Regions from separate parts of the Arthrobacter sp. ISL-69 genome, predicted to be linked through region 3. Evidence: riboswitches for the same ligand, from Rfam matches in the RefSeq annotation. Region 3 holds a riboswitch; each other region holds the start of a gene.
What was found. A riboswitch is a leader RNA that binds a small molecule or an ion and turns the genes downstream of it on or off. The one in region 3 is predicted to bind thiamine pyrophosphate.
Positions count from the first base shown of each region.

Region 1 (4,205 bases), on a different contig from region 3:
CGCCGGGCCGCTGTTCCGGGTGGCGGACCAGTCCGCCCTCGAGATGCTGGACCGGTCCGCCTACATTCAGGCGGTGCTGGGCGAGAACGCGCCGGTGCCCCCGATTGCCCAGCCTGAACCTGCCCGGCCTGAACCTGCCCGGCAGGAGGCGCAGAAATGAGCCGACGGCGGATCTCCATCCGGCAGGAGCTGCCGCTCCTGGTCTGGCTCGTGTTTGTCTGGGCGGCGCTCTGGCAGGACTTCAGCCCCGGCAACCTCCTGTTCGGGGCGCTCATCGCCGTGGTGGTGGCCAGGCTGTTCTACCTGCCCCCGGTGGAACTGGGCGGCCGCTTCAGCGTTGTGCGTGCCGTCCCGTTCGCGATCGTGTTCCTGGGCAAGGTGGTGGCCGCCAGCTTCCAGGTGCTCTACCTGGCCGTGGCCCGCGGTCCAAAGGTGAGCAACGCCGTCGTGGCCGTCCAGCTCCGCAGTCATTCGGACCTCATGGTTACCGCCACCGGCCACGTCATCTCGCTGATTCCCGGCTCGCTGGTGGTGGAGGTGGACCGCTCCACGTCCACGCTGTACATCCATGGACTGAACGTCCGCAACGGGGAGGACGTGATGAGCCTGCGCAAGGAAGTCCGGGACACCGAGGCCGGGCTGATCAGGATCATGGGCACCAAAGAGGAACTTGCCGAGCTGAAACACGAGGTGGCCTCATGATGGAGATCGTGCTGACCGTGACGGCTGCGATCCTGTCCCTCGCGGCGGCGGGGGCAATTGTCCGCATCGCCATCGGCCCGTCCCTGCTGGACCGGGTCCTTGCCTCCGACGTGCTGCTGGCCATCATTGGAGCCACGCTCTGCATAGACATGGCCGTCAACCGGCATCTGAACAACCTGATGCTGCTCGTGGCGCTGTCCATCATCGGGTTCATCGGGTCCGTGACCGTGGCCCGCTTCGTGGCGGACCGGCGGGAGCAGCCCCATGAATCCTGAGGTATCCGGCGTGGACACAGTCATTGACACGATCTCTGCCGTCTTCATGGTGGTGGGCGCCCTGATGTCCCTCGGCGCGGCCGTTGGCCTGCTGCGCTTCCCCGACCTGATGAGCAGGATGCACGCCGCCACCAAGCCCCAGGTGCTGGGCCTCTTCCTGCTGCTGGCTGCGATGGGCCTGCAGCTGCGGACCTGGTGGGTGTGGCCCGTGTTGTTCGTGGCGTGGATCTTCCAGGTGCTCACCGTGCCGGTGTCCGCGCACATGGTGGGCAGGGCCGGCTACCGCACCAAGCACCTGCACAGGGAACTCCTCACCACGGACGAGCTGGAAGCCGTGGTGCAGAAAGCCGCCGACAAACGTGATGCGGACGACGACGAAGGAAGCGGCCCGGCCTAAGCCTGGGGCCCGGACTCACCCGCGGGCGGGCCCGGACGCCGGCATCCGTGGAAGCGCTGACTGCTAGACGATGTCCTGGCTCTTGGCGAAGCGGGTGATGGCACGCTGGGTGCCGCGGTTGGCCAAAACCTGGATGATCGCGCTGACGGCTGCCGAAATCAGGGCAAAGGTCAGGGCGCTGCGCAGGGTGGTGGGAACGTCATCCTTGTCGCCCTTGGGCGGCTTCCTGCCGGTGACCTTTTCCCAGACAACGTCAACTGCCTTGGTGCCGGCGAATCCGGCCAGCAGGCTCGCTCCGGTTCCAAGCAGCTTGATGAAAAGACTCATTCCAGGTACTCCTAAGACGACGGAAACAGGGGCTTCCCCTAGCCTAGCCCCATCGGTGCGCGGAGCACGGTCAGCCTCCTCCCCGGAACAAGGCGGCGGGCCGCCCCAATGTGACAACTTCCCCCGGGAGTTCGCGGGCCCCCGGGTGTAAACTGACAACGCCCACAAGGGCGATTTGATACGACAGGGGAGCGTCGCCGTCGGGCATCACTGGAGCAGTCCAGGGGAACCGGAGGCGGGCGCTGAGAGTGCGGACAGCCGCAGACCCTCGAACCTGATCCGGTTAGTACCGGCGCAAGGGAGTCGAGTTCTCAGAGTGTCCGGCAGCAGGCGGCGGAAGCCGCGGTCCGGCCGGGAAACACTCTCCCCTCCTGTACCTCAGGAGGAAGACATGACTGATATTTCTGCAAAGCAGACGTTGCACCACGGCAAGAAGAGCTGGCGCGTGGTGGACATTGTTGTTGCCGCGTTGATCGCCGTGGCCGGCGGCGTTATTTTCTGGGCATGGTCCCAGGGTGCCGCCGCTGTTTCGCCGCCCATGAACGCCGTCTACCCGCCGCTGACGGGCCTCATCGCCGGCGGCTGGATGATTCCCGCCGTCCTGGGCATGCTGATCATCCGCAAGCCGGGCGCTGCCATCTTCTGCGAAACCGTGGCTGCCACCGGGGAGCTCATCATGGGCTCGCAGTACGGCGCGTCCGTGCTGTTCTCCGGCTTCGTGCAGGGCCTCGGCGCGGAAATCATTTTCGCCGTGTTCGTCTACAAGAAGTTCAACCTGCCCGTTTCGCTGCTGGCCGGCGCCGCGGCAGGCTTCTTCTGCGGACTGAACGATGCGTTCGCGCCGTGGGGCTGGAACATTGCATACGCCGCCGGTGACAAACTGGCCTACATCATCTTCACCGCCATCTCAGGCGCCATCATCGCCGGGGCGCTGTCCTGGATCGCCACGCGCGGCCTGGCCAGGACCGGCGTGCTGAGCTCCTTCGCCTCCCGCAAGGCAGCCACGGAGCCCGTCTTCTCCTGATGACGGCACACTGCTCATGACGTTTTCCGACAGCGTCCGCCCCGCGGCGGTCACGGCACGGGGCTGGGGCTGGCGGCACGCCGGCCGGTCCCAGCCGGCAGTCCATGGCCTCGACCTGGAAATTCAGCCGGGCGAACGCGTACTGCTCCTCGGCCCCTCCGGCGCGGGCAAGTCCACGCTGCTGCATGCCCTTGCCGGAGTGCTCGGTGACAGCGACGCCGGCGCCCACCACGGGGGCACCCCGGACGCCGAGGACTCCGACGAGACCGGCACCCTGCTGATCGACGGCGCCCCGCCGCGCGCCCAGCGGGGGCGTGCCGGGCTGATGCAGCAGGACCCCGAGACTCAGGTGGTCCTCTCCCGTTTGGGGGACGACGTCGCCTTCGGCGCCGAAAACCTGTCCGTACCGCGCGGGGACATCTGGAAGCGTGTGGGGGAGGCGCTCGACGACGTCGGGCTGGCCCACCTGCCGCTGGACCACCCGACGTCGGCCCTGTCCGGCGGACAGAAGCAGCGCCTGGCGCTCGCCGGTATCCTCGCCATGCGCCCGGGACTGTTGCTCCTGGACGAACCCACGGCCAACCTTGACCCCGACGGTGTGCTGGAGGTCCGCGACGCCGTGGGCCGGTGCCTGGACAAAACGGGGGCAACGCTGGTGGTGGTGGAGCACCGCGTGGGCGTGTGGAAGGACCTCGTGGACCGGATTGTGGTGCTGCAGCCGGGATCGGCCACGGAATCCGCAGTGCTCCTGGACGGGTCCCCGGACCAGGTCCTGGCGCAGGCCCGGGACATGCTCGTGGCCGCCGGCGTCTGGGTGCCCGGGTACGTGCCTGCAACCCGGACGCGGTCCGGTGCCTCAGGAATGCCGGGTGCCACTGGCGGGCGCGGTGCCGGAGTGCCCGCTGACGGGGACCTGCTGCTGGCTGCGGAAAGCCTGGCGGTCTCCCGCGAGCGTCCCCGCCGCCGGCGTTTCCAAACCGTTCCACCGGTCCCGGTGCAGTCCGGGATCACGGCGCAGGTCCGGGCCGGCCAGGCGCTGACCATCACCGGCCCCAACGGTTCCGGGAAATCCACGTTCGCCCTGACCCTCGCCGGGCTGCTCCAGCCGGTGAAGGGCGCGGTATCCGCAACGGTCGACCTCAGTGACGGCGCCGGAATCGACCCGTACAAATGGAAGGCGGAACAGCTGATCGCGCGGATCGGAACCGTGTTCCAGGAGCCGGAGCACCAGTTCGTCACCGGCCGGGTGCTGGACGAGCTGATGTTCGGCCCCCGGCACCTCGGCCACGGAGAGGAACGCGTGGACGAACTGCTGGAGCGCCTCCGGCTGACCAAACTCGTGGACGCGAACCCCTACACACTCTCAGGCGGCGAGAAGCGCAGGCTGTCCGTCGCCACCGTCCTGGCCGCCCATCCCCGGGTGCTGATCCTCGATGAGCCCACGTTCGGTCAGGACGCCAATACCTGGGCGGAACTGGCG
Region 1 is NZ_JAGGPO010000005.1:369,953-374,157, reverse strand. Features, by position in the region: gene J7I79_RS02780 (Na+/H+ antiporter subunit D) at 1-160, shown strand, start outside; gene J7I79_RS02775 (Na+/H+ antiporter subunit E) at 157-702, shown strand; gene J7I79_RS02770 (monovalent cation/H+ antiporter complex subunit F) at 699-977, shown strand; gene mnhG (monovalent cation/H(+) antiporter subunit G) at 967-1,374, shown strand; gene J7I79_RS02760 (DUF4235 domain-containing protein) at 1,438-1,701, opposite strand; TPP riboswitch at 1,877-2,020, shown strand; gene J7I79_RS02755 (ECF transporter S component) at 2,093-2,725, shown strand; gene J7I79_RS02750 (ABC transporter ATP-binding protein) at 2,742-4,205, shown strand, end outside.
Region 1: it holds a riboswitch for thiamine pyrophosphate, as region 3 does, so the genes downstream of both, J7I79_RS02755 (ECF transporter S component) here and thiC (phosphomethylpyrimidine synthase ThiC) in region 3, are expected to answer to the same signal.

Region 2 (4,205 bases), on a different contig from region 3:
TCTTCCTTGCCGGTCACCGTTGGCTCCCTTGGATGGTCTTGGACTGCCTAGAGGAACTCCGCCCGGCCTTCCATGGCCGACGACGCAAGAGCGTGCTCGCGGCGCGGAATCCGGCCGGCCGCTTTCGCCAGCCTACCGGCGATGACCGCGTGTTTGAAGGCCTCCCCCATCATCGCCGGATTCTGCGCCCGGGTCACCGCTGTGGCCAGCAGGACGGCGTCGCAGCCCAGTTCCATGGCGAGCGCAGCATCGGACGCGGTGCCGATGCCGGCGTCCAGCACCACGGGAACGGATGCCCGGGAAACAATGAGTTCGATGTTGTGCGGGTTCAGGATGCCCAGACCGGTACCGATGGGTGAGCCGAGCGGCATCACAGCGGTGGCTCCGAGGTTCTCCAGCCGCAGCGCCAGCACGGGGTCGTCGTTGGTGTAGGCGAACACCTTGAACCCGCGGTTGACGAGTTGCTCGGTGGCGTCCACCAGCTCCACGGCGTCCGGCAGGAGCGTGTGTTCGTCGGCAATCACTTCGAGTTTGACCCAGTCCGTTTCCAGCGCCTCCCGCGCCAGTTCCGCCGTCATGACTGCGTCCCTGGCCGTGAAACACCCGGCGGTGTTGGGCAGGACCCGGATGTTGTGGTCCACCAGGAGCTGGAACAGCGAGCCTGTTTCGGCCGGCGAGTAGCGGCGCATGGCCACCGTGGTCAGCTCCGTGCCGGACGCGATCAGTGCCGCCCCCAGCCCGTCCAGGCTGGGCGCACCGCCGGTGCCCATGATCAGCCGCGACCCCAGCGGAACACCGTCCACAATGAAGGGGTCCGCCGCCTGCTGTGCATGTGCCGCGCCGGCAACCGTGGTTCCTGCCATGATGCTCAACCTCCCTGTACCGCTGTAACGAGTTCGACGTCGTCGCCCTCGGCGAGCGCCGTGACGTACCACTGGCTGCGCGGCACTACCTCGGAGTTCCTCGCAACCGCCACTCCCAGTTTCTGGCCGTCGGCAGCCTGCCCGTTGGGGGCGAGGTTCCTGCCGGTGACCTGGCTGATGAGGGTGGTGACGGACGCGCCGTCGTCGACTGCGTGGGCCGTGCCGTTCAGTTTGATGTTCATGCTGTTTCCTTGTTCGGGTCAATTGTGACTGTGGTTGCGGACGGTGCCGGAAAACGGGAGAACCGGTCGGGCCGGAACGGCGCCCAGCGCGGATCGGCGTTGCCGTCCATCAGCTGCCTGCAGATGGCAGCGGCCGCGGGCGTCAGCAGGACGCCGTGACGGAAGAATCCGGTGGCAATGATCAGCCCCCCAATGTCCCGGCCGGTGCGGGCGTCCGCGACCCGCCCCAGCAGCGGCGCGTTGTCCGGCGTTCCCGGACGGGCCCTCGCGGTGGCTTCCAGGAGCTCCAGTTCAGCGACGGCCGGCACCAGCACCTGCGCGTCGCGGAGCAGCTGGTAGACGCCGCCGGCTGAAACGGCGGCCTCGGCAGGTGCCGCTGGTCCTGTGCCGGTGCCTTCAACGCCCGCAGCGGCGAGGGCGTCTTCGCGCTGCGTCGCCCCGATCACCACCGTTCCGTCCTGCCGGGGAACGATATAGACGGGGATTCCGTGGACCATGCCGCGGACAGTTGATGTCACCAGCGGCTGCAGGTAAGCGGGAACACGCAGGCGCAGGATGTCGCCGTACACCGGGCGGAGCGGCAGCCTCAGGCCGGTTGGCAGCCCGCCCAGGGCCGCAGACCCCAGCCCGTTGGCAACGATGGTCTCCCCGGCGTGCACGGTGCCTCCCCCGGCCAGGCTGACCCCGCTGACCCGCCCGTCCTCCCAGAGCAGGCCGGCGGCCCGCTCATGCACGGCGGATTCTGCCAGGGACTCCGCGATCAGGGCGAGGAGCCGGCGGGGGTCCACCTGGTGGTCGGCCGGAATGTCGAAGGCGCAGGAGATCCCGGGGCTCAGCAGCGGTTCGCGGGCCCGTGCTTCCCTGACTGTAAGAGGTTCCACTGTGAGGCCGCTTGCCCGCTGGACTCCCCGCAGGTCGGCGAGCGCCCGGCGGTCGGCGGCGTCGGCCCCTACGGCCAGGGTCGACGTCGTGAGGTAGCCGGTGCCGGTGGCTCCGCCGCCGGTATCCCGCGCCTCGAGGCCTGCGGCGAAGGCGGGCCACAGACCCGAGGAGTGAAGCATGAGTTCCAGGAGCTGTTCCTCCTGGTAGTGGAGTTCGCTCACTGGTGCCAGCATGCCGGCGGCGGCCCAACTGGCGCCCGTCCCCGGTGCGTCGTCGATGAGCACCACGGACCTGCCGGACTGCCGGGCTTCCCACGCGATGCCGTGGCCGATGACCCCTCCGCCTATGACGGCGACGTCGGCGCTGATTTCCCGGGTGCGCGCGGCGGGGCGGCCTGCTGCGGGTTGCGGGTTCATTGTCATCCTTCCCTACGCCGGTACTAACCGGATCAGGTCAAGCGGTCGGCTCTGACGCCCTCTCAGCCCTGCAGCTTTGTGACAGCTGCAGCGGGCTCCCGCGGTACCACCCCAGTTTAGAGGAACTAGGCTGGTGCCATGACCGAGCACGCCGTCCTCACCAGCGCCCGCCTGTACCTCTGCACCGATGCCCGCACCGACCGGGGCGATTTCGAAGACTTCGTCGATGCCGCCTACGCCGGCGGCGTTGACATCATCCAGCTCCGGGACAAGAACCTGGAGGCCGCCGAAGAGCTCGAGCTGCTTGAAGTGCTGGAGGCTGCGGCCCGCCGCCACGGCCGGCTCTGGTCGGTCAACGACCGCGCCGACATAGCCTCGCTCGCCGGCGCCCCGGTACTCCACATCGGGCAGAAGGACCTTCCCCTGGCTTCGGCCCGGAAATTCCTCGGCGATGACGCCGTGATCGGCCTGTCAACCCACAGCCCGGAGCAGATCGACGCCGCCATCGCCGCGGTTGCCGGTCCCGGCGGACTGGACTACTTCTGCGTAGGGCCGGTGTGGGCCACTCCCACCAAGCCGGGCCGGGCCGCCGTCGGCCTCGATCTGGTACACTACGCGGCCGGGGCCAGCGGCAAAACAACAGACAAAACAGCTGACAGCGCGGCTAAAGGGACCGTTGGCGGTCCGCTGCTGCCGTGGTTCGCCATCGGCGGCATTGACCTGGGCAACGTTGAACAAGTGGTGGCTGCCGGAGCGCAGCGCATCGTAGTGGTCCGCGCCATTACCGAAGCCGACGACCCGGCCGCAGCGGCCAAGTCGCTGTTGGCGGCGCTCGACGCCGGCCAGCAGTACAGCTAGCCGGTCAGGCCGAGCTGCGTCATACGCCGTGAATGGTTCCCCGCCAGGCCGGAGATCAGCCCGCTGACCAGCTCTTTCGCTGCGGCGTTGTCCTCGCCGCCGATCAGGCTTGCCAGGAAGGCGTGCTCGTAGCTGACGCGCTGTGCCTGGGTCAATGCTTCGCCCAGCAGCCGCCTGCCCCAGAGCGCAAGTCTCGACGCGAGCCTGGGGTCATCGGCCAGGGCGCCTTTGAGCCGTTCGCGGAGGACCTCGGTGGTCGCTTCGGAGTCCTGGATCTGTTCGATGAGTTCGCGCGTGGCGGCATCCACATACTGCGAGATGGCCCGATAAAAGTCGGCTGAGACCGTGTCGATGACGTAGGCCTTCATCAGGGATTCGAACCAGTCCCCCGGGCGCGTCCGGGAGTGGAAGTAATCCACGGCAGCCTGGAACGGCAGCATGGCGTCCTCGGCGTCGATGTTCATACTGGCCAGCCGGGAGCTCACCAGCTCGTAGTGCCGGAACTCCACCACGGCAATCCTGCCAAGCACGGCACGGTCGTGGAGGGTGGGCGAATGCCGCGCGTCCGCTGAGAATCTCTCGAAGGCCGACAGCTCCCCGTAGGCCATCATTCCGAACAGGTCTGCCACGAAGCGGTTGTAACGAGCGGTGTCAGCCGGGGATGAGCTCATCAGTCAAGACTAATGGCGCAAATCGAGCTAATCTGACTTTCGTGTCACATCATCGCCTGACTCCAAGTGTCCACGAGCAGACCAACCGTCTGGCCGAGGCGCTGCACGCGCTCCGGACGGAGTTGGAGCTTCCCGGCCCCTTCCCTGATGATGCCCTTCAAGATGCGCTGGCGGCCATTGCGGAGCACAAGATGCCTGACTTCGACCTCACGGACGTGGAATTCGTGACCATCGATCCCCCTTCCTCCACGGACCTGGACCAGGCCCTGTTCA
Region 2 is NZ_JAGGPO010000018.1:449,662-453,866, reverse strand. Features, by position in the region: gene J7I79_RS24780 (4a-hydroxytetrahydrobiopterin dehydratase) at 1-17, opposite strand, end outside; gene J7I79_RS14530 (thiazole synthase) at 48-863, opposite strand; gene thiS (sulfur carrier protein ThiS) at 869-1,105, opposite strand; gene thiO (glycine oxidase ThiO) at 1,102-2,409, opposite strand; TPP riboswitch at 2,396-2,515, opposite strand; gene thiE (thiamine phosphate synthase) at 2,542-3,261, shown strand; gene J7I79_RS14510 (ferritin-like fold-containing protein) at 3,258-3,932, opposite strand; gene J7I79_RS14505 (RNB domain-containing ribonuclease) at 3,974-4,205, shown strand, end outside.
Region 2: it holds a riboswitch for thiamine pyrophosphate, as region 3 does, so the genes downstream of both, thiO (glycine oxidase ThiO) here and thiC (phosphomethylpyrimidine synthase ThiC) in region 3, are expected to answer to the same signal.

Region 3 (4,205 bases):
CAGCGTGTCCTGCCGCGGCCCTGCGCCCCTGCTGTTCCAGACGTTCATGGCCATGTGGTGGTGATAGCCGCCAGCCGAGACGAACAGGGCCTGTCCGTGCCATCCTGCGGTTTTCTCGAAACCAAGCGTGCCCACGTAGAAGTCGTGCGCTGATTGCACATCGCCAACTTGGAGGTGGACGTGCCCGACGCCGGCCCGCGTCTCCCGCTGACCGCTCACTGCCTCCTCGGTCAGGTGTTCCTGCAGGAACCTCTGCGGCGGCAGGGCAAGGCTGTCCATGACCACGTTGCTGCCCTCCCAGGACCAGGCCTCACGCGGGCGGTCCCAGTAGAGCTCGATGCCGTTGCCCTCCGGGTCGCTGAAGTAGAAGGCCTCGCTGACAAGGTGGTCCGCGCTGCCCGTGAACAGCCCCGGTTCATACCGGGCCGCGGAGGCCACCGTGGCAGCGAGCGACGGCCGGTCCTCGAACAACAGCGCTGTATGGAACAGTCCGGCCTCACCCCGGGCGGGAAGGTTCAGTCCGGGGGCCGGCGCCAGGTGGACCAAGGGCCTTCCGCGCCGGCCAAGGTACACGCCGCCATCCTGCTCGGCCACCGGCTCCAGCCCGAGCGCCCGCTGGTAATAGTCCGTCATCAGCTTCATGTTGCCCACTTTGAGCATCACCGTGCCCATGGCGAGATCGGCGGGCAGCAGGTCCTTGCTGCTGGATTCTGTGGTCATGGCAACTCCAAACTCCCGAAACTCCGCCACCGGCATCCGGCGACGATTACATAGAGTTAAATTACTTGAAGCTTCAATTTATTCCTAGCGGAGCTGAGTGCCCCGAAGCACGATGTGTTTGAGATCCCGCAGCGTCGCCGGACTGGTCCGGGGGTCCTGTGCGCACAGCACGACGTCGGCACTGGCACCTTCCGTAATGCCGTCGGCTCCCAGCCATTCCCGCGCTGCCCATGACGCCGCGTCCAGCGCCGCTTCCGCCGGCAGGCCGGCCGCATGGAGCGCGTGGATCTCGTCCACGATCCGTCCGTGGCCGATGACGCTGCCCGCATCGGTCCCGGCGTAGATCGGCACGCCCGCTTCGTAGGCTTCCAGGATCCGCTCGTTCCGCCGCTGCCACAGCGCCCGCATGTGCGCTGCGTAGCGCGGGAACTTCGCTTCGGCCCGGTCGGCGATCTCCGGAAAGGTCGCAATATTGATGAGCGTGGGCACAATCGGGACGCGCTGTTCCACGAACCGGGGCAGGTGCCGCGGGAGAAGGCCGGTTCCGTGTTCGATACAGTCGATGCCGGCGTCGAGCATGTCATCCAGCGTGTCCTCGGCGAAACAGTGCGCGGTCACCCTGGCGCCTTCATCGTGGGCGGCGCGGACAGCGTCCCGCACCACGGCGGCGGGGAACGACGGCGCGAGGTCGCCGGCGCCCCGGTCGATCCAGTCCCCCACCAGCTTGACCCAGCCGTCGCCCGCGAGTGCCTGCTTCCGCACTGCCTCGACCAGGCCGTCCGGTTCAACCTCGACGGCGAATCCCCGCAGGTAGCGGCTCGTCCTGGCAACATGCCGGCCGGCCCGGATGATCCTGGGCAGCTCGGGACGGTGCTGGAGCCAGCGCGTGTCGTGCACGGCGCCGGCGTCGCGGACCAGCAGGGTACCGGCGTTCCGGTCCGTCATGGCCTGCTCTTCGGCCAGGGACTCGGTAACGTCCCCGACGGGTCCGAGTCCGATGTGGCAGTGCGCATCCACCAGGCCCGGCAGGACCCAGCCCTCCAGCACAACATCGGCGGGAACGGCCGGCCGCTTGAACGTCAGCCTGCCGTCGACAGCCCAAAGGCCGTGCCGTTCCTGGTCCGGGGCGGTGAGCACGGTCCCGCTGAATTCGATGATGCCAGCCATGTTTCAAGCCTAGTCCGGCGGGCTGCCGCCGCCGGACGTGAACGCCATGTGACAAAGGGACTGCCCGGCCCTGTGGTAGCTTCGTTTACGACCACACGGGTGCCCTTGCAGGGGCTGAGATCGGGCTGACGCGGCCTGCGACCGTTGAACCTGTCCGGGTAATGCCGGCGAAGGAAGTGAGTATTCCATGAATACACAAGAAACACAGCTGATCCCTGCCCAAAACGACACCGACTCCGGCAAGTCAGGCACGATTGAAACGCAGTCCCTGAAGTCCCATTCGTTGGCGTTCATCGCCGACGAGGCCACCGGGATCAAGGTGCCGGTGACCGAAATTGCCCTGGAGGACTCTCCGGGCGGCGCCGCCAACCCCCCGTTCCGGGTGTACCGGACAGCGGGGCCCGGAAGCGATCCCGTGGTGGGCCTGGAACCGTTCAGGACCCGGTGGATCGAAGCCCGGGCCGACACCGAGCCCTACAGCGGCCGGGAACGGAACCTGCTTGACGACGGCAAGTCGGCAGTGCGCCGCGGCGCCGCATCCGCGGAGTGGAAGGGCGCGCAGCCCGTGCCCCGCCGCGCCGTCGAAGGCAAGACTGTCACACAGATGCATTACGCACGGCAGGGTGTGGTGACGCCCGAGATGCAGTTCGTTGCCCTCCGCGAGAACTGCGACGTGGAGCTCGTCCGCAGCGAAGTGGCTGCCGGCCGCGCCATCATCCCCAACAACATCAACCACCCGGAATCCGAACCGATGATCATCGGCAAGGCCTTCCTTGTGAAGATCAATGCCAACATCGGCAACTCGGCAGTTACCAGCTCCATTGCCGAGGAAGTGGACAAACTGCAGTGGGCCACCCAGTGGGGCGCCGACACGGTGATGGACCTGTCCACCGGCGACGACATCCACACCACCCGGGAATGGCTCATCCGCAACTCCCCGGTCCCGATCGGTACGGTACCGATCTACCAGGCCCTGGAGAAGGTCAACGGCGAGGCGAACGCCCTCACTTGGGAGATCTTCCGGGATACCGTGATCGAGCAGTGCGAGCAGGGCGTGGACTACATGACCATCCACGCGGGGGTTCTCCTCCGCTACGTACCGCTCACGGTCAAGCGGGTCACCGGAATCGTGTCCCGGGGCGGCGCCATCATGGCGGGGTGGTGCCTGGCGCATCACCAGGAAAACTTCCTGTACACGCACTTCGACGAGCTGTGCGAGATTTTCGCCAAGTACGACGTCGCGTTCTCGCTGGGCGACGGACTGCGGCCGGGTGCGACGGCTGACGCGAACGACGCCGCCCAGTTCGCCGAACTGGACACCCTGGCCGAACTGACGCAGCGGGCCTGGGAGTTCGACGTGCAAGTGATGGTGGAAGGCCCCGGCCACGTGCCGTTCCACCTGGTCCGCGAGAACGTGGAACGCCAGCAGGAACTGTGCAAAGGCGCCCCGTTCTATACCCTCGGTCCCCTGGTCACAGACATAGCCCCGGGCTACGACCACATCACCTCGGCCATCGGCGCCACGGAAATCGCCCGCTACGGCACGGCCATGCTCTGCTACGTAACACCCAAGGAGCACCTCGGGCTGCCGAACAAGGACGATGTCAAAACCGGTGTGATCACTTACAAGATCGCCGCCCACGCCGCCGACCTCGCCAAGGGCCACCCCGGCGCGCATGAACGTGACGACGCGCTGTCCAAGGCCCGGTTCGAATTCCGCTGGCGGGACCAGTTTGCCCTGTCGCTGGACCCGGTCACCGCGGAAGCGTTTCATGACGAGACGTTGCCTGCCGAGCCGGCGAAGACTGCCCATTTCTGTTCGATGTGCGGTCCCAAGTTCTGCTCGATGCGCATCAGCCAGGACATCAGGGACGAATACGGTTCAGCCGAGGCCCAGACGGCCCTTGCCGAGATGGCTGCCGGCATGCGTGAGAAAAGCAACGAATTCCTTGCCGCGGGCGGCAAGGTCTACCTGCCGGAGCTTAACCTTCCTGCCCCGAAGGGGCCGGGCCCGCGCAGCACTGCCGGTGAAGGAACCGCTAAGACGCCTGTGAGTGCTGACGCCGGCTGATCTCTGCGATGAACGACCGGATGAACCGGTCGCCCTCCACCGAGTCCTGAGGCCGGTGTCCGCCCGCGGCAACGCGGTGCAGGGCACCGGTTTCGCGCAAGTAGCCGGCGATTTCCTCATAAAGCGGTTCCCAGCCTCCGGTGAGCACCAGGGTGGGGACTCCGGGCACGATCTGAAGCGGAGCCTCCCACGGAGGTGCCTGCAGCCGGAGCCGGCGGGCAGCACTCCGCGCCTCCGGCGTCGCCGG
Region 3 is NZ_JAGGPO010000015.1:18,966-23,170, forward strand. Features, by position in the region: gene J7I79_RS09930 (VOC family protein) at 1-720, opposite strand, end outside; gene J7I79_RS09935 (amidohydrolase family protein) at 805-1,887, opposite strand; TPP riboswitch at 1,973-2,080, shown strand; gene thiC (phosphomethylpyrimidine synthase ThiC) at 2,075-3,958, shown strand; gene J7I79_RS09945 (alpha/beta hydrolase) at 3,927-4,205, opposite strand, start outside.

Region 4 (4,205 bases), on a different contig from region 3:
CCGAGGCCGAGTTCCTGGCCCGCCGCGAATCCGTGGACCGCCAGATGATCGTCCGCCAGCGCGACGACAGAATCCAGATCGGCGTCCTCGAAGACGGCGTCCTGGCAGAGCACTTCGTGTCCAAGACCCAGCAGGACTCCCTGATCGGCAACGTCTACCTGGGCAAGGTACAGAACGTGCTGCCGTCGATGGAAGCCGCCTTCGTGGACATCGGACGCGGCCGGAACGCCGTGCTGTACGCCGGTGAAGTCAACTGGGACGTGGTCAACCTCGAAGGCAAGCAGCGCCGGATCGAGAACGCACTGAAGTCCGGCGACTCCGTGCTGGTCCAGGTCACCAAGGACCCGGTCGGCCACAAGGGCGCCCGCCTGACGAGCCAGATTTCGCTGCCCGGCCGCTACCTCGTCTACGTTCCCGGCGGTTCCATGACCGGAATCTCCCGCAAGCTGCCCGACGTCGAACGCAACCGCCTCAAGCGGATCCTCAAGGACCGCCTGCCGGAAGATGCCGGCGTCATCGTCCGCACTGCAGCCGAGGGCGCGTCCGAGGAAGAGCTCACACACGACATCAACCGCCTGCGCGCCCAGTGGGAAGGGATCGAAGGCCAGGCAACGTCCACCAAAATCCTCGCTCCGGAACTGCTCTACGGCGAACCTGACCTGACCATCAAGGTGGTCCGTGACGTCTTCAACGAGGACTTCTCCAAGCTGATCGTCTCCGGCGAGGAAGCCTGGGACACCATCGAGGCCTATGTCACCTACGTGGCTCCGGACCTCGTGGGCCGGCTCGAGAAGTGGACCAAGGACACGGACATCTTCGCGGCCTGGCGGATCGACGAGCAGATCCACAAGGCACTCGACCGGAAGGTCTTCCTGCCGTCCGGCGGTTCCCTGGTCATCGACCGCACCGAAGCCATGACCGTGGTGGATGTCAACACCGGCAAGTTCACCGGCAGCGGCGGCAACCTCGAGGAAACCGTCACCAAGAACAACCTGGAAGCGGCCGAGGAAGTCGTCCGGCAGCTCCGGCTCCGCGACATCGGCGGCATCATCGTCATCGACTTCATCGACATGGTGCTCGAATCCAACCGCGACCTCGTGCTTCGCCGCATGGTGGAGTGCCTCGGCCGCGACCGGACCAAGCACCAGGTGGCCGAAGTGACCTCGCTGGGACTCGTGCAGATGACCCGCAAGCGGATGGGCACCGGGCTGCTGGAAGTCTTCGGCGAGCAGTGTGAAGCCTGCGCCGGCCGCGGCATCGTCACCCACGACGAGCCCGTGGAACACCGCCGCGCCAACGTTGTGGCCGCCGAGCATCACGTACCGCGGACGGAGAGCCAGCCGGCCCCGCGGACGGAGCGCAAGAGCCGCCGCCGCGGCAAGGGCGGTCAGGCTCCCGAGGCCGCTCCGCTGACGCCGGCCGCGGTACATTACGAGCCCACCGATGCCGAGCGCCACGCCAAGGCCGAAGCTACCCGCGCGGCGCTGGCCAACATAGCCGCCGCGGCGCACGCCGCCCACCTGCACGACGCCGAGACCGGCCATGCCGCCCCGGCGGCTGCTGCTGCCAAAGCGGCAGGGCAGGCCCACGCTGCCCAGTCAACGCCGGCGCAGTCCGCTCCCGCCACGGCGCGGCCGGCCAAGGTGTCCGACGCCGAGGCGGCTGCCGCAGGGCGGCCGGCTGCGGTCCTGACCTTCGGCGGCGAAAAGGTTGCGCTGCCGTTCGTTGAGCACGCAGGGGAATCGCCGGCCACGGGCGCGGCGCTGACCCTCGACCGCCTGGCCGAGGCGTTCGCGCACCTTGGCGGGCCTGCAGCGGCTGAGCGCCCGGCGGCACCGGCTGAGCAGCCGGTTCAGGCGGTCCAGGCCCCGGCAGCCCGGGTTCCGGCTACGCGGGCCCCGGCAGTCCAGGCTGCTGAAGCCGACTACACCGACCACACTGCGGTGCAGGGCCGGGCGCGCCGTCCGCGCCGCAACCGGAGTGCGAGCCGTGCCCAGGGCGCAGCGAACGAAACGTCCGTGGAACACCACGAGACGGCTCCGGTGGCCGCGGCAGGGCATACCCACGAGGCCAAGGCACCGGAACCGGCAAAGAAGGATGCGCAGGCAAAGGCTCCGGCCAGCGCACCGATCATCCTCGGCGTGGGAGTGCCGGCCTCCGAGCTCTGATCCACCAGCCGACTGACACCGCGGGTGCGGTCCGAACCGGGCGTAGTAATACGCCGGATTCGGGCCGTACCTGCGAGTCCGTTAAAGGAAAACAGCTAGGCTGGGGGACTGACACGGGGTGCCGCGCACAGGGCCGGCTGAGATCCACACCCGTTGAACCTGTCCGGCTAGCACCGGCGAAGGGATGTCTCCTTTGTCTTCATCATTCCTGCCCACCCCCGCCTCCACAACGGGGGCCGGATCCACCCTGGACGCCGCCCTGCGCGCAACCCCGCGGGTGCTGGCCATCGCCGGATCGGACCCGTCCGGAGGGGCGGGGATCCAGGCGGACCTCAAGAGCATTGCCGCCAACGGCGGTTACGGCATGGCTGCCATTACCGCCCTGACGGCACAGAACACCCACGGCGTCCGGGCCGTCCACGTTCCCCCGGCGGACTTCCTGACCGCCCAGCTTGAGGCCATCAGCGAAGACATCAGCATCGACGCCGTCAAGATCGGCATGCTGGGTGACTCCGCGGTGATTGCCGCCGTCCGCAGCTGGCTGGTAAAGGCCCGTCCCGCCGTCGTGGTCCTGGACCCTGTTATGGTGGCCACCAGCGGGGACCGGCTCCTGCAGGAGGCCGCCGAAGCGGAACTCCGTGAACTCCTGCCACTGGCCGACCTGATTACGCCGAACCTCGCAGAACTTGCGATACTCCTCAACGAGCCCCTCGCGGGCGACCGGGAGGCGGCACTGGCCCAGGGCAAACGGCTTGCCGCCCAGGCCGGCACCACCGTGCTGGTTAAGGGCGGACATCTCGACGGCGGGGAATGCCCCGACGCGCTCGTCAACACCGAAGGGCTGCTGGCCCACGATGTTGTGGTGGTCGACGGCGGCCGGATCGCCACCCGGAACAGCCACGGGACCGGTTGCTCCCTGTCGTCGGCCATGGCCACCGTGCAGGCAAGGCTGGGGGACTGGGAGTCGTCCTTGCGGGCAGTGAAGCCGTGGCTGCAGGGGGCGCTCCGGGAGTCCGGAGTGCTGGACGTGGGAACGGGCAACGGCCCGGTCCACCACTTCCACCATCTGGTGCCCAGGGGCCAGGACGTTCCGGCGGAAGGCCAGTTCGCTGCAGTACTCCGGCAGGACGCAGGACCGGACCTGGATGCCATCTACGGGCTGGACTTCATCCGCGCACTGGCCGACGGTTCCCTCACGGAACGCCACTTTGCCTATTACCTTGCCCAGGACGCCATCTACCTGAACGGCTACTCCAGGGTGCTGTCCCGTGCTGCCGCGATCGCCCCCACCGAGGCCGAGCAACTGTTCTGGGCACGGTCGGCACAGCAATGCCTCGAAGTCGAGTCCGAACTGCACCGGACGTGGCTGAGTACCCGGACTGTGGACTCCGGACTGGGGCCGGTGACCAAGTCCTACGTGGACCACCTGCTGGCCTCGTCTGTTTCCGGTAGCTACGGAGTGCTCGTGGCAGCGGTACTCCCGTGCTTCTGGCTGTATGCCGAAGTGGGGGCCACGCTGCACGGGCAGTTCCTGGCCGCCGGATCGCCGTCCGGCCACCCGTATGCCGAATGGCTGCGGACGTACGCGGACGAGGAGTTCGCCGCCGCCACCCGGCAGGCGGTGCGGATCACCGACGACGCCGCCCGGGCCGCCTCGGAAACGGAACGGGAGGCCATGCGGCTGGCTTTCCGGCAGTCCTGCCGGTACGAGGTGGAGTTCTTCGACGCGCCGCGCCTGCACGCTGAACCGGAAAGCCTTCCAAAGCCGGTAGGATAGTGGGGCACGGTTCCGGAAGTCGTTGCAGTGGCAGGCCGTAAAACACGGAGTGTCGCCTATCACGTACTACCACCGGAGCCAGCCTCATTTGCGGCCGAAGGCAAAATTAGCGTATTCTAGATCTTCGGTGCTTACGCCAACACTTGGGTTATGACCCCGGATAAGACTGTTTGGAATTACAAGCGGAATTGTTCGTGGGATAACTCATGGGTTCCCCCGGGGAATCCACCGGCGTTGAGGCACAGCGTGAGCCAGGCCAA
Region 4 is NZ_JAGGPO010000024.1:77,977-82,181, reverse strand. Features, by position in the region: gene J7I79_RS17765 (Rne/Rng family ribonuclease) at 1-2,168, shown strand, start outside; TPP riboswitch at 2,273-2,370, shown strand; gene thiD (bifunctional hydroxymethylpyrimidine kinase/phosphomethylpyrimidine kinase) at 2,353-3,945, shown strand.
Region 4: it holds a riboswitch for thiamine pyrophosphate, as region 3 does, so the genes downstream of both, thiD (bifunctional hydroxymethylpyrimidine kinase/phosphomethylpyrimidine kinase) here and thiC (phosphomethylpyrimidine synthase ThiC) in region 3, are expected to answer to the same signal.